DNA from 3 places in the Micromonospora siamensis genome. Region 1 is predicted to be linked to each of the others. Evidence: riboswitches for the same ligand, from Rfam matches in the RefSeq annotation. Region 1 holds a riboswitch; each other region holds the start of a gene.

Region 1 (4,329 bases):
GACGCGGTGCTGGCCGCGCTCTTCGCGCAGGCCCGCCGGCTGGCCGTGCCGCGCCTGCCGGAGCAGCCCGTCTTCGAGGACGAGATCATCGAGCGGCCGGAGTTCCGGGAGTTCCTCAAGGCGTGGTGGCCCCGGTTGCACCCCCGGCACGTGCTGGGCTGGCTGGCCCGCCCGGATCGGCTGCGCCGGTACGCCGGCGGCGTGCTGTCCCGCTCGGAGACGGAACTGCTGGTCGGGGCGTACCGGACGCTGGACACCGAGGGACTCACGGTGGCCGACGTGGCGCTGCTGGACGAGCTGGACGCGCTGCTCGGCACGCCGGTGCGCCGCGCCCGGCCGAAGCGCGACCCGTACCAGCTGGCCGGTGGGGTCCGCGAGCTGAGCACCTTCGCCGATCGGCAGCGGGCCGCCCGGGAGGCGGCCCGGGAGCGGCCGGAGGACTACCGCGACTTCGCCCACGTGGTGGTCGACGAGTCGCAGGACGTCTCGCCGATGCAGTGGCGGATGGTGGGCCGGCGGGGCCGGCTGGCGTCCTGGACGGTGGTCGGTGATCCGGCGCAGACGGCCTGGGCGGGCGACCCGGACGAGCTGGACCGGGCCCGGGACCAGGCGTTGGGGCGGCGCCGCCGGCACCGGTTCACGCTGACCACCAACTACCGGAACTCGGCGGAGATCTTCGCGGTGGCGGCGGCGGAGATCCGCCGGCTGCACCCGGACCTCGCGCTGCCCACCGCGGTGCGCTCCACCGGCGTGGACCCGGTGCAGCGTTCGGTGCCGGCGGCGCAGCTGCCGGCGGCGACCGTCGAGGCGGTCGCCGCGCTGCTGGGCGAGGTGGAGGGGACGGTGGGCGTGATCGCGCCGGTGCCGCGCCGCGACGAGGTCGCCGGCTGGCTGGCCGGGGTCACCGACCCGCGGTTGCAGGTGGTGAACAGCCTCCAGTCCAAGGGCATGGAGTACGACGGGGTGGTGCTGGTCGCGCCGGGCGAGATCCGGGCCGAGCCGTCCGGGGTACGCACGCTCTACGTCGCGCTGTCCCGGGCCACCCAGCGGCTGACCGTGCTCGACGCGTCCTGACGGGCCGGGTGAGCACCTCGGTCGGGCACCCGACCCGTCAGTTGCACATATTGCAATGTGAACATAGATTGGGCTGGGTTCGCGGCTAGGACGGAGGGTGTGGGCGTGGGCGCAGGTCATGACCACCAGGGCGCGGTCAGCAACGCCGCGCAGCGCCACCGCGGCCGGCTCTGGGCCGCCTTCGGCCTGCTCACCGCGCTGATGCTGGTGGAGGCGGTGGCGGCCTTCGCGACCGGCTCGCTGGCCCTGCTCTCCGACGCCGGGCACATGTTCACCGACGTCCTCGGCATCGGCATGGCCCTGGCCGCGATCACCGCGACCCGGCGGGCCACCGACGATCCGCAGCGCACCTTCGGCCTCTACCGGCTGGAGGTGCTGGCCGCGCTGGCCAACGCCGTGCTGCTCTTCGGGGTCGCGCTCTACGTCCTGGTCGAGGCGGTCCGCCGCTTCGGTGACCCACCGCAGGTGCTGGCCGCGCCGATGCTCGCGGTGGCCGTGGCCGGCCTGCTCGCCAACCTGGTCGCCTTCGCCCTGCTGCGCCCCGGCGCCCAGGAGAGCATCAACCTGCGCGGGGCGTACCTGGAGGTGCTCGGGGACCTGCTCGGCTCGCTCGGCGTGATCGCCGCGGCGCTGCTGATCGCGCTGACCGGCTGGTGGTGGGCCGACCCGGTGGTGGCGATCGCGATCGGCGTGTTCATCCTGCCCCGCACCTGGCGGCTGGGGCGGGCCGCCGTGCGGATCCTGGTCCAGGCCGCCCCGGACCACCTCCAGGTGACCGCCGTGCACGACCGGCTGACCGCGGTGCCCGGTGTCGCCGAGGTGCACGACCTGCACGTCTGGACGCTCACCTCCGGCATGGACGTCGCCTCGGCGCACCTGACCATGGTGCCCGGCGCGGAGGTGGGTACGGTGCTGCGGGCCGCCCGGGTGGCGCTGCACGAGGACTTCCGGATCGACCACGCGACGTTGCAGGTCGAACCCGGAGCGTCAGCCGGCGCCTGCGGGTCGATCGAGTGGTGATTAGCACAGGCTTAATTCTTTCCGGCTATCGTGGTCTTATGCCCCATTTGCAACTCTTGCCCCGCGCGTTGCGGGGAGCCGCGCCGCATGCGGCCGTCGCCGCGCCGGTAGGCTCGGCCACGGCCACCGCCGGGCGGCGCCCTCCGGCGCCTGCGGCGGCCGCCGCCTAATCGCCCGCCATGGCGAGCCGGGGAACCACGTCCGTGGGGTGCATCCGCGTCAGCGGTAGGGATCTTCCGTCCCGAACCCGTCAGCTAACCCGGTCGGCGGCTGACGGAAGGACATGTGCATGCCAGTAGTGGGCCCCGTACGACGTACCGCCGCCCGGGTGGCGGCCCTGATGGTGACGACGCTCGCCCTCGGCACCGGCGTCGGCCCGGTCACCCCCGCCCTCGCCGCGCCCGCCGTCGGCCCGCTCGCCGCCGCCAAGGCGCCCAACGGCGACGACGAGGGCGGCACCGAGAAGCTGCGCGAACAACTCGACGCCGCCAGCAAGGGCTGGATCGACGCCCGGACCGCGCTGGCCCGCTCCACCAAACGGCAGAAGGACCTCGCGACCCAGCTCAAGACCATCGAGGGCGAGCTGGGCGTCCGCGACGCCAAGGTCGGCGAGATCGCCGGGGTGGCGTACCGGACCGGCCGGCTCGGCACGGCCGCGGTGCTGCTCAACAGCGGCAGCCCCGACGCGTTCATGGAACGCGCCGCCACGCTCGACCAGGTGGCCGCCAACGAGGACCGGGCGCTGCGCGGACTGCTCGACACCCGGGACCGGGCCAACCGCACCAAGGTCGCCCTGGACGGCGAGATCGTCGAGCAGCGCAAGCAGGTGCTGGTGATGGCCAAGCGCAAGCAGCAGGCCGAGGAGGCCCTGGAGGTCGCCGCGGCCGAGGCCAAGCGGGAGGCCGCCGCCGCGCGGCGCAGCAGCTCCTCCGGCGGCGGCGACGGCACCGGCGGCACCTCCTCCGCCAACGCCGATCCGGCCCCCCGCAACTCCGACGGCTCGTGGCCGCCCGAGTCCTGCAGCATCGACGACCCCACCCCGGCCAGCGGCTGCATCACCCCGCGCACCCTGCACGCCCTGGAGCAGGCCAAGGCCGCCGGCTTCACCCGGTACGTCTCCTGCCACCGCCCCAGCGGATCCGGCGAGCACCCCAAGGGTCGGGCCTGCGACTTCGCCGCCGAGAAGGGCGGCTTCGGCGGCGACGCCACCGGCGGGGACAAGACGTACGGCGACAACCTGGCCGCCTACTTCATCCGCAACGCCGACCGGCTCGCCGTGCTCTACGTGATCTGGTACCGGCAGATCTGGCTGCCCAGCAGCGGGTGGAAGTCGTACAGCGGGGCCGGTGGGGACCCGTCCAGCGACCACACCAACCACGTGCACCTGTCGGTCTACTGACCGGTCTACGCTCCGGGACGTACGCCGGATGTCGCCGCCCGGGCCACGACGTGGCGGGCCCGGGCGGCGAGCATCGGGAAGCATGAGCCGACTCTCCCCCGCCGGGCGCAAGGCCCTGCTCACCCTGCACCTGGTCACCTCGCTGGGTTGGCTCGGCGCGGACCTGGTGCTGCTCACCCTCGGCCTCGCCGGCTGGCGCGGCGCCGAGCCCACAGTGGTCTATCCGGCGGCCGGACTCCTGGTCACCTACCTCTTCGCCCCGCTGAGCGTGCTGGTCTGGCTGGTCGGCGTGGCCAGTGCCGTGCTCACCCCGTGGGGGCTGCTGCGCTGGCGGTGGGTGCTGGTCAAGCTGGTGCTCACCACGGTCATGCTGGGGCTGGTCCTGCTGCTGCTCACCCCGCGACTGCGGGCGGTCGGCGCGGCGGCGCCGCACCTCGACGGCCATGATCGGGCCGACCTGATCGTCCCGCCGGCGATCTCCACCAGCCTGCTGCTGGTCGCCACGGCCGTCTCGACCTACAAGCCGTGGGGCCGGCGGCGACCGGCGGCCCGGCGACGGAGCTGACCGTCGCGGGTCAGCCGGTGGCCGGGGCGGCGTCCTCCTCCAGCGCCGCGCCGAGCCGGGTGGCCAGCGCCAGGTGCGCCGACCGGGCCTGGCGGAAGGCGTACGCGAACAGCGGCGCCGGCGCGGAGAGGGTGATCTCGACGTCGATCCGGAGCAGCCCGTCGGGCTCCGGGCGCAACCGGGTGTGGTTGCGTACCGTCGTCGCCGGCTGTTGCCGGGCCACCGTGACGATCTCGTCCTCGGTGGCGACCAGGACGTCGGCCTGGTAGGT
Region 2 (4,329 bases), 2.2 Mb from region 1:
CTCGGCGACGGCGACGACCCGTTCCGGTCGGTACCGCCCGGCGACACCGCCGACTACGCGTTCCGGATCCCGGCGGACCACCCGGCCGGCACGTTCTGGTACCACCCGCACCACCACGGCTCCGTGGCAGACCAGGTCTTCGCCGGCCTGGTCGGCGCGCTCGTCGTCGAGGACGAACCGGCCGCGGCGGTGGCCGAACGGCTGCTGGTGGTCACCGACACCAGCCTCGACGGGTCCGGCCGGGTCCGCGCCCCCGACCCGATGGCCGCGTCCACCGGGCGCCTGGGCGAACTGGTGCTGGTCAACGGCGAGCACCAGCCGGTGATCGACGTCCGGACCGGCGCGGTGGAACGCTGGCGGATCGTGAACGCCTGCGCGGGTCGGGTGCTCCGGCTGGACCTGGCCGGCCCGGCGGTCGACCGGCTGGCGTTCGACGGCTGGTACCTGCCCGCCACCGCCGCCGACCAGCCCCTGGTGCTGGCCCCGGGCAACCGCGCCGACCTGTGGCTACGCACCGGCACGGCCGGCCGGTACCCGCTGCTTTCGGCGGCCGGCCTCCGCGCGAACGGCGGCATGGGGATGGGCATGGGCATGGGCATGGGCGCGGCCGGCGACGGCCCGGTCACCCTGGCCACCGTGGCGGTGACCGGCCCGCCCACCGAGCCGCCGGCGGCGCCGGTCCGACCCGACCCGGCACCCCCGCTGCCCGGCCCGGTGACCCGACGACGGCGGCTCACCCTCGGCAGCGCGATGGGTCCGGGCGGGATGCGTTGGACCGTGGACGGCCGCGGGTTCGACCCGGACCGCGACGACCAGGTCGTGCCGCTGGGCAGCGTCGAGGAGTGGACGGTGCTGAACGGGACCGGCCAGGACCACCCGTTCCACCTGCACACCCGCCCGTTCCAGGTCATGGCCGACAGCACCGGCGCACCGCCGGTCGCGGTCCGGCAGGACGTGGTGACCGTGCCGGCGGGCGGCTGGGTACGGCTGCGGATCGCCTTCACCGACCTGCCCGGGCGCAGCGTCTACCACTGCCACACCCTCGACCACGAGGACGGCGGCATGATGGGCACCGTCCGGGTCGTCGAGAGCTGACCCGGACGGTGCCCGGCCGGCCTGGCTACCATTCCGGGCGATGCCGCGCCGTTGCGCGCCCGACTCCCCGCCGCTGCGCCGAGGCGCGGTGAACCGGCCGACGCGCTCAGCCGTATCCCGTTCGGAGAACGTCAGGAGAATCCGCCATGGGCGCCGACCACGGTCACCCCGCTCCGCCCGCGCCACCCCGGGTGCGGCGGATCCTCGTCGCGACCGTGGTGCCGCTCTTCGTCCTCACCGTGGTCGCCGCGGTGGCGCTCTGGCCCCGGAGCACCCCGGACCGCGACCCCGGCTCCGACGTGCCCCGCCACCACGGCACGGCGGTCCGGGTGGTCTCGCAGGAGTGCCCTCCGGCACCGGAGACCCCGGAGGGCGGCCCGACCGGGCGGGACGGACCGTGCGGCACGGTCACCGTACGCGTGGAGCAGGGCCCGGACGCCGGCCGTGAGGTCGAGACCCCGCTGCCGGCCGGGCCGGGCGCCCCGGAGGTGGCCGCGGGCGACGAGATCGTCCTGGTGAAGCTCGCCGATCCGGCGGACCCGTCGGAGAGCAGCTACCAGATCGCCGAGCACCAGCGCGGAGCGCCGCTGGTCTGGCTGGTGGTGGTCTTCGCCGCCGCCATCGTCGCGTTCGGCCGGTGGCGCGGGCTGGCCGCGCTCGGCGGCCTGGCCGCGAGCTTCGCCGTCCTGCTCGGCTTCGTGCTGCCCGGGATCAGCGCTGGCCGCTCGCCGCTGCTGGTCGCCGTCACCGGCTCCGCCCTGATCATGTTCGTGGTGCTGTACCTCACCCACGGGGTCACCGCGCAGACCTCGGTGGCGGTGCTGGGCACCCTGGGCAGCCTGGTGCTCACCGGCGTACTCGGGACGCTGGCCACCGCCGCCACCCACCTGACCGGGTACGGCAGCGAGGACGCCACCACGCTGTCGATGTTCCAGCAGGACGTCGACCTGCACGGCCTGCTGCTGGCCGGCATCGTGATCGGCTCGCTCGGCGTGCTCGACGACGTGACCGTCACCCAGGCGGCGACCGTCACCGAGCTGGCGCACGCCAACCCCGGGCTGTCCCGCCGCCAGCTCTACCGGGCGGCCACCCGGGTCGGCCGGGCGCACATCGCCTCCACCGTCAACACCATCGTGCTGGCGTACGCGGGCGCCTCGCTGCCGTTGCTGCTCCTGCTGGTCGCCGACTCCCGCCCGGTCGGCCAGATCCTGACCAGCGAGTTCATGGCCCAGGAGATCGTCCGCAGCGCGGTGGCGACGCTGGGGCTGATCGCGGCGGTGCCGCTCACCACCGGCCTGGCCGCCCTGGTGACCACCGCCGGCCGGGACACCGACGACCCGGTGGACCCCGCACCGGCCGCCGCTGCCGGGTCCCGCCGGCCGGCCGCCGACCGGGCGGTCGCGCTGGAGGCGCTGAGCGCGCCGCGCACCCCCACCGCCCCGGCCCCCGCCCGGTGGCCCGATCCGGAGAGGAGTACGGACGACGCATGGTGACACTGCACAGCGTGACCGATCACGCCACCACCGTTGATAAACGTGTCACTGGTTACCGATGGCTACTGCGAAATAACGGTTTTGGTCGGGTTCCGGACGTAGCTCGCATGCCCGGCTCTCGGGTAACCTCGCTGCCGGTCACCGCCGAAGGCGCGCTGCGGCGCCTGCGGTGCCACCGCCCAATCGCCGTACGGCGAGCCGGGGAACCAGGTTTCTGGGGTGAAGCCGCGCGAGCGGCCGGGGCAACTTCCGTCCCGAATCCGTCAGCTAACCCGGTCGGCGGTCGAGGGAAGGGAACACTGTGACGGCACCCCTGCGCCGCTGGCTGACACCGGTGGTGGCCGTGCTCACCGCACTCAGCATCGTCACCGGTCCGCTGCCGGCGACGGCCGCACCGTCCAACCCGAAGCCCTCCGGGCACGAGGAGGACGACGACCCACCGCTGCTCAACGACGTGCTGGAGCAGACCAACCGGGGCTACTTCCAGGCCAAGGCCAAGCTGGCCAAGTCCAAGAAGCGGCAGCTCGCGCTCGCCCTCGAGGTCCGTCGGGCACAGAACGAGCTGGACCGGCTCACCCCGCAGGTCGGCCAGATCGCCGCGGCCTCCTACCGGACCGGCCGGATCGGCGCGGTCGCCGTCCTGCTGGAGAGCAACACCCCCGACTCGTTCGTCAAGCGGGCCGCCGTCCTCGACGAGATCAACATGGTCAACGAGCAGAAGCTCGCCGAGGTGACCGAGGCCAAGCGCAAGGCCGAGGAGGCCAAGCTCAGCCTCGACGCCGAGGTCCGCGAGCAGCAACGGCAGACGAACATCATCGCCAAGCGCCGCAGCGAGGCGGAGAAGTCGCTGGAGCTGGTCGGCGGCGAGGGCTTCACCGGTGGCCTGGTCTCCGAGACCTCACCGGTCGCCCGGATCGCCCCCGGCCGCAGCTCCGACGGGGAGTGGCGCCGCGAGTCGTGCAGCGAGAACGACCCGACCACCTCGGGCTGCATCACGCCGCGGACGCTGCACATGTACAAGGAGGTCAAGCGGGCCGGCTTCGACCGCTTCGTCGGCTGCTACCGCCCCGGTGGGCCGTGGGAGCATCCGAAGGGCCGGGCCTGCGACTGGTCGTTGCAGAACAGCGGGTTCAGTCCGTGGCACAACGACGACACCCGCACGTACGGCAACAACCTCGCCGCGTTCCTGCTGCGCAACGCGGACCGGCTCGGCATCTACTACGTGATCTGGAACCGGCAGATCTGGTTCCCGGCCACCGGCTGGAAGTCGTACAGCGGCCCGTCCAACCACACCGACCACGTGCACGTCTCGCTGTTGTAGCGCGCGTGCCGCGTACCACCGGGCCGTCCCGCCTTCGCGGGGCGGCCCGCGTCGTTCCCGGGCCGGTGTCAGCCCGTCGGCTGGCCGACCGGGCCGGCCTGGGCGGGCACCGCGGCCGTCCCGCCGGTCCCCACCTCGGCCACCGTGCGCGCCTCACCGGCGCTCAGCCGGTACGACATGCCGACCACCGCGCACCGGCCGGCTGCCACCGCCTCGGCCAGGGTGGCGGAGTTCGTCAGCAGGGCCTGCACGGTCTGCGCGATGTGGATGTCGACGATCTCGTCGATCTCCTCGACGCCCTCGGCCTCGGCCCGCCGCAGGCTGGGCAGCACGGCGTCCACCACCGCGCCCAGGTGCCCGGGCGGCGGGGTGCCGGTGGCGACGGCCTGCCGGGCGGCCTGCACGGCCCCGCAGGAGTCG
Region 3 (4,329 bases), 2.5 Mb from region 1:
CAGGAGCGCGAACGGCGCCGGCACGTCGGTGCGGTCCCGGCCCCAGGTCCACGTGGAGCCCTGGGAGAGCAGCGCGGTGAGCACCCCCACCACGGCCAGGATGCGGACGGCCAGCACCCGCCACAGCGCCACCACGGCGACCAGCGCCAGCAGCAGGGCGGGCAGGCCGAAGAAGCTCGCCTCCTCGGTGGTGTTGGCGACCAGGCCCTTGGTGTCGCCGCCGAAGACGGTCCGGGTGGCGAACGCGGCGAAGGAGGCCAGCTTCAACGCGTACACGTCGTGCTCGCCGGGGTGACCGGTGCGGTGCTGCGGCCCGGCGAACTGCATCCAGAGCGGGTACGCGGTGGCGACGGCCACCAGCGCGCCGGCGACCGCCAGTCCGCCCAGCGTCCGGGGCGCCTCCCGTACCGCCCGTCGGGGAGTGAACAGCAGGTACGCCAGTGCCGCCAACGCGCAGCCCACCGCGACCAGGAAGAGGATCTCCAGCCCGATGTAGAACTGGGCGACGACCAGCACGCCGAGCACCAGCCCGTCGCGGACGGTGTGCCCGGGCCGGGTGAGCCGGACGACCTGCCAGAGCAGGAACGGCACCAGCCACTGCGCGGTGATGTGCGGGTGACCGTTGCTGTGCGACACCAGCGCCGGGGCGAAGGCCAGGACCAGCCCGCCGACGAACGCCGCGACCCGGGAGGTCACCACGTGCCGGGCGAGCACCACGTACCAGGCCAGGGCGGTGGCGGCCAGGTTGAGGGTGATGAAGACCAGGTACGACAGGGCCGCGCCGCCGAGCACGGTCACCGGGGTCAGCAGCAGGCCGGGCAGTTGCATGCCGACGTTGGTCATCAGGTTCACCCCGTCCGGGGCGTTCTGCAAAGTGGTGAAGAACGGGTTGTCCAGGTGGGTGGTGGCATGGGCGTCGAACGCCAGCATCCACTCGTTGAAGCTCTGGTCGCCGGGTCGGGTGCCGAGGAAGACCCCGCTCGGGTCGGCCCAGCCGCGCCAGGTCACCCCGACGGCCGCGGCGAGGTAGGCCAGCGCCGCGAACAGCACGGACCGCCACCCGGCCCGCCGGGCGGGCCGACCCGCGTCCGGCGTGGCCTCCCGCTCGGCCTTCCCGCCGGCAGCGTCCGCCGCGACCGCCCCGCCCGCGTCGGTCACCGCGCGGGGCTCGGTGGACCTGGCCGCCCCGTCGGGCGGCCCGGCGTCGGCGCGGGTGGTGTCGGCGTCGGTCGGGGCGAGGCTGGACTGGCGTTCCGTCACCCGTGGGATCTTACGGCCGCCACCGGCCTGTTCAGCGGTACGCCTCGACCAGCGCCAGCACCGCCGCCGGGTCCTGCACGTGGGCGTTGTGGCCGAGCCCGGGCAGGGTCACCACCGGTACCCCCAGCGCGCCGAGCTGATCGTCGGTCACCATCGGGTCGTCCTCGCCCCGGGCCAGCAGGACCGGGGCGTCGGTGCCGGCCAGCAGGGCGGGCAGGTCGGGCGCGCCGACGGCGAAGGCGCCCGGGTCCATGGCGATCCGCCACCGCCCGTCCTCGCTGCGCAGGCCCGCGTCGACGACCGGATGGTCCGGGGCGAACAGCCCGGTCAGACCGGCCACCCGCAGGTAGCGCCGGGCCGCCTCGTCCCGGGTGGCGAACCAGGTGACCGGTCGCTGGGCCAGCTCGCCGGCCCTGGCCAGTTCGGCCGGCGACCAGACTGCCTTGATGCCGAGCCCGACCACGGCGGCGACGGGCAACCCGGCCGTCCGGGCGGCCAGTGCCAGGCCCACCACCCCGCCCAGGGAGTGCCCGAGGACGACCAGCCGGTCCCGGCCGTCGAGTCCGCCGGCCACCCGGTCGGCGAGCCCGTGGAAGGAGTACCGGGACAGCCCGGGTGACCAGCCGTGGCCGGCGAGGTCCGGCGCCAGCCACCGGCCGGGCCAGTCGCGTTCCAGCAGGGGCGCCCACGGCAGCCACACCTCGCCGGTGGCGCCCATCCCGTGCAGGAGCAGCAGCAGGGGCCGGCCATCCGCCTCATCGACCATGGTGCGCAGTCTGCCACCGGTCGGACACGCCGCGCGAGGCCCGCCGTACGCGAACCGGACGCCGGCCCCCGTGGGGAGCCGGCGTCCGGTCGGTTCGTCGCGTGCGTCAGGCGGAGTAGCCGCGGGTGGCGATCCAGTTCGCCAGGTCGGCGGCGCTGATCCAGTACGCCGGCAGCGACGGGTCGGCCGAGTCGGCGATCCGTAGGGTCCGGCCGTTGTCCTGGTAGCCGACCACCGCGATGTAGTGGCCGCCCGGGAAGGAGTGCCAGCCGCCCTGGGTGTCGGTGGCGTCCCCGGCGATGTTGGCCACGACGCCGCGGCCGCTGCTGACCGCCTCGACCACGTCGGCGCTGAGCCGCTCGATCTGCGCCGACGACGGGCTGCCGGCGAACATCGTCGTCCGGTACGGGGAGCCCTTCACCATCTGGTTGAGCACCCGGGTGGTGTCCTCGGCGGAGTTGGTGCCCATCTCGGTGGTGCCGAGCGGGCCGGCGAGACCGTCCTGGGTCGTCTCGACGCCGCTGGCGCTCAGGGCGTTGCGCACGGCGGCCGGGCCGCAGTTGTAGTAGGTCGTCTGGGCCTCGTAGGTGTAGTCGAGCACCTTGGACGCCGGCGGCTTCTTAGCCGCGGGCTTCTCGGCGACGACCTTCTTCGCCACGGCCTTCTTCGCCACGGCCTGCTTGGTCGCCGCCGGCTTGGGGGCGCTGGTGGTGAGGTCCGGGTCCGGGGTGGCGGTCGCCGACGGCGACGCCGACGGGCTGACCGGCGCGGCGGCCGCGACGCGGGCCTGGTCACGGCTGGCGGCCTCGTCGAGGCGGGGGGCGACCTCGGCCACCGCCGCGGTCTCCTGCCGGGCCGGCGCCTGCGCGGGGCCGGCGATCAGCACACCGGTGGTGGACGCCGCCACGAGCGTCGCCGCCGCGGCGACCACGACCTGGTAGGGACGTTCGGTGGCGAGGCGCCGCAGCTGTCGCTTGAGGTGGTGCTTCACGTCTTTCCTCCACGGTACGGGGGGGGAGAGCGGCGCACCCCACCGAGGCGCGGAGGACTCACGCGCGGAAGGGGACGTCGGCCGGGGGCGGGCCGCTCGCGGGGATGGCGCCCGGTCAGCCGGGCGGAAGGTGGAACGCGGCGCTCAGCTCGCGCGCCCGGCGAGGGCGAGCGACGGCACCGCGGCACCGTGAAGGCGGAACAACCAAGGGGTGGGTTCGGGCACGGGTGGAGCTCCTTCCGCGACCGCCTACCGGGTTAGCTGACGGATTCGGGCGGGAAGAGCGCCCTACCGCGGGCCGTGGCCCTGCGGATTCACCCCGACGTACCTGGGTCCCCGGTTCGTGAACACGATTCGGCGGGTCCGTGCGGCGTCGCCACCTGCGATCGAGAACCGCTCCGGACCGCGCCGACACTACTGGTCGGTCATTGGCCTGCCAAGCCCTTGCCAGCTGCGGAAACACCGCCTGCACCGACGACGGTTTCCGCATTCGCGCACTGACCGCACTCAATGGGGACGGCGGTTCCACCCGGGCCGGAAAGGCGGGAACGGGACGGTCGGTGACCGAATTTCCCCAGTCGATCTCCGGGCTGCCCCCAAGCGTTCCCGATGACCGTTTCCGGTGAGAGGTGACCGGCGTCACCCAAATAAGCCGGGGCTCAACCGACCCGGGCGGGGCGCCACCGGGTCGCCGTGGTCGACGCGGTCGCCGGGGCGGAAGCCGGCGCCGGGACCGCGCGCTGCCGCGGCGCCGGCGCCACCCGGAGCCGCTGAGCCGCCGCGTACGCCTCGGCCGAGAGGGCACGGGCCGACTCGGCGGACAACTCGGCCGCCCGCCACGCCGAGCGCTCCCGCTCGGCGGCCACCCGGTAGCCGGCCAGCCGCCCGTCCCGGACCGCCCGGGCCAGGGCGACCTCCTGCTCCGCCGGGTGCCGGCGGGGGTCCCACCCGTCCCGGTGGCCGAAGACGTCACTGAGCTGGCGGGCCGTCAACTCACCGCGCCAGTGCGCCGCCATCGCCGCCTGGTGCAGCCAGCGCTCGCGCAGCGCGTACTCGGCCGGGGTGCGCGGGGTACGCGGGGCCGGCATCGCGTCGGCGCCGGTGAACCGGCGGGCGACCGTCTCCGCCTCGTCGTACGCCTGCCAGGCCCGGTCGACCTCCTCCTGGGCGGCCAGCCACTCCGAGCGCCGGCGGCGGGCGGTCTGGGCCGCGCCGGTCGCCGCCACGGCGACCTCGTCGGCGTACCGGCGCAGGTCGGCCGCCGCCGCGGCGGCGAGGGCGGCGGCCGAGCCGGGGGCGGGTTCATCGTCGG

Evidence for each region. A riboswitch is a leader RNA that binds a small molecule or an ion and turns the genes downstream of it on or off. The one in region 1 is predicted to bind cyclic di-AMP.
Region 2: it holds a riboswitch for cyclic di-AMP, as region 1 does, so the genes downstream of both, GA0074704_RS05735 (coiled-coil domain-containing protein) here and GA0074704_RS23935 (coiled-coil domain-containing protein) in region 1, are expected to answer to the same signal.
Region 3: it holds a riboswitch for cyclic di-AMP, as region 1 does, so the genes downstream of both, GA0074704_RS12940 (C39 family peptidase) here and GA0074704_RS23935 (coiled-coil domain-containing protein) in region 1, are expected to answer to the same signal.

Annotation. Positions count from the first base shown of each region.
Region 1 covers NZ_LT607751.1:5,270,218-5,274,546, forward strand. The annotation lists gene GA0074704_RS23925 (HelD family protein) at 1-1,074, shown strand, start outside; gene GA0074704_RS23930 (cation diffusion facilitator family transporter) at 1,180-2,094, shown strand; cyclic di-AMP (ydaO/yuaA leader) riboswitch at 2,248-2,379, shown strand; gene GA0074704_RS23935 (coiled-coil domain-containing protein) at 2,384-3,493, shown strand; gene GA0074704_RS23940 (hypothetical protein) at 3,576-4,058, shown strand; gene GA0074704_RS23945 (hypothetical protein) at 4,069-4,329, opposite strand, start outside.
Region 2 covers NZ_LT607751.1:1,219,248-1,223,576, reverse strand. The annotation lists gene GA0074704_RS05745 (multicopper oxidase family protein) at 1-1,095, shown strand, start outside; gene GA0074704_RS05740 (YibE/F family protein) at 1,242-2,588, shown strand; cyclic di-AMP (ydaO/yuaA leader) riboswitch at 2,755-2,885, shown strand; gene GA0074704_RS05735 (coiled-coil domain-containing protein) at 2,890-3,909, shown strand; gene GA0074704_RS05730 (carbonic anhydrase) at 3,978-4,329, opposite strand, start outside.
Region 3 covers NZ_LT607751.1:2,798,470-2,802,798, reverse strand. The annotation lists gene GA0074704_RS12950 (hypothetical protein) at 1-1,260, opposite strand, end outside; gene GA0074704_RS12945 (alpha/beta fold hydrolase) at 1,292-2,026, opposite strand; gene GA0074704_RS12940 (C39 family peptidase) at 2,133-3,017, opposite strand; cyclic di-AMP (ydaO/yuaA leader) riboswitch at 3,249-3,387, opposite strand; gene GA0074704_RS12935 (hypothetical protein) at 3,677-4,329, opposite strand, start outside.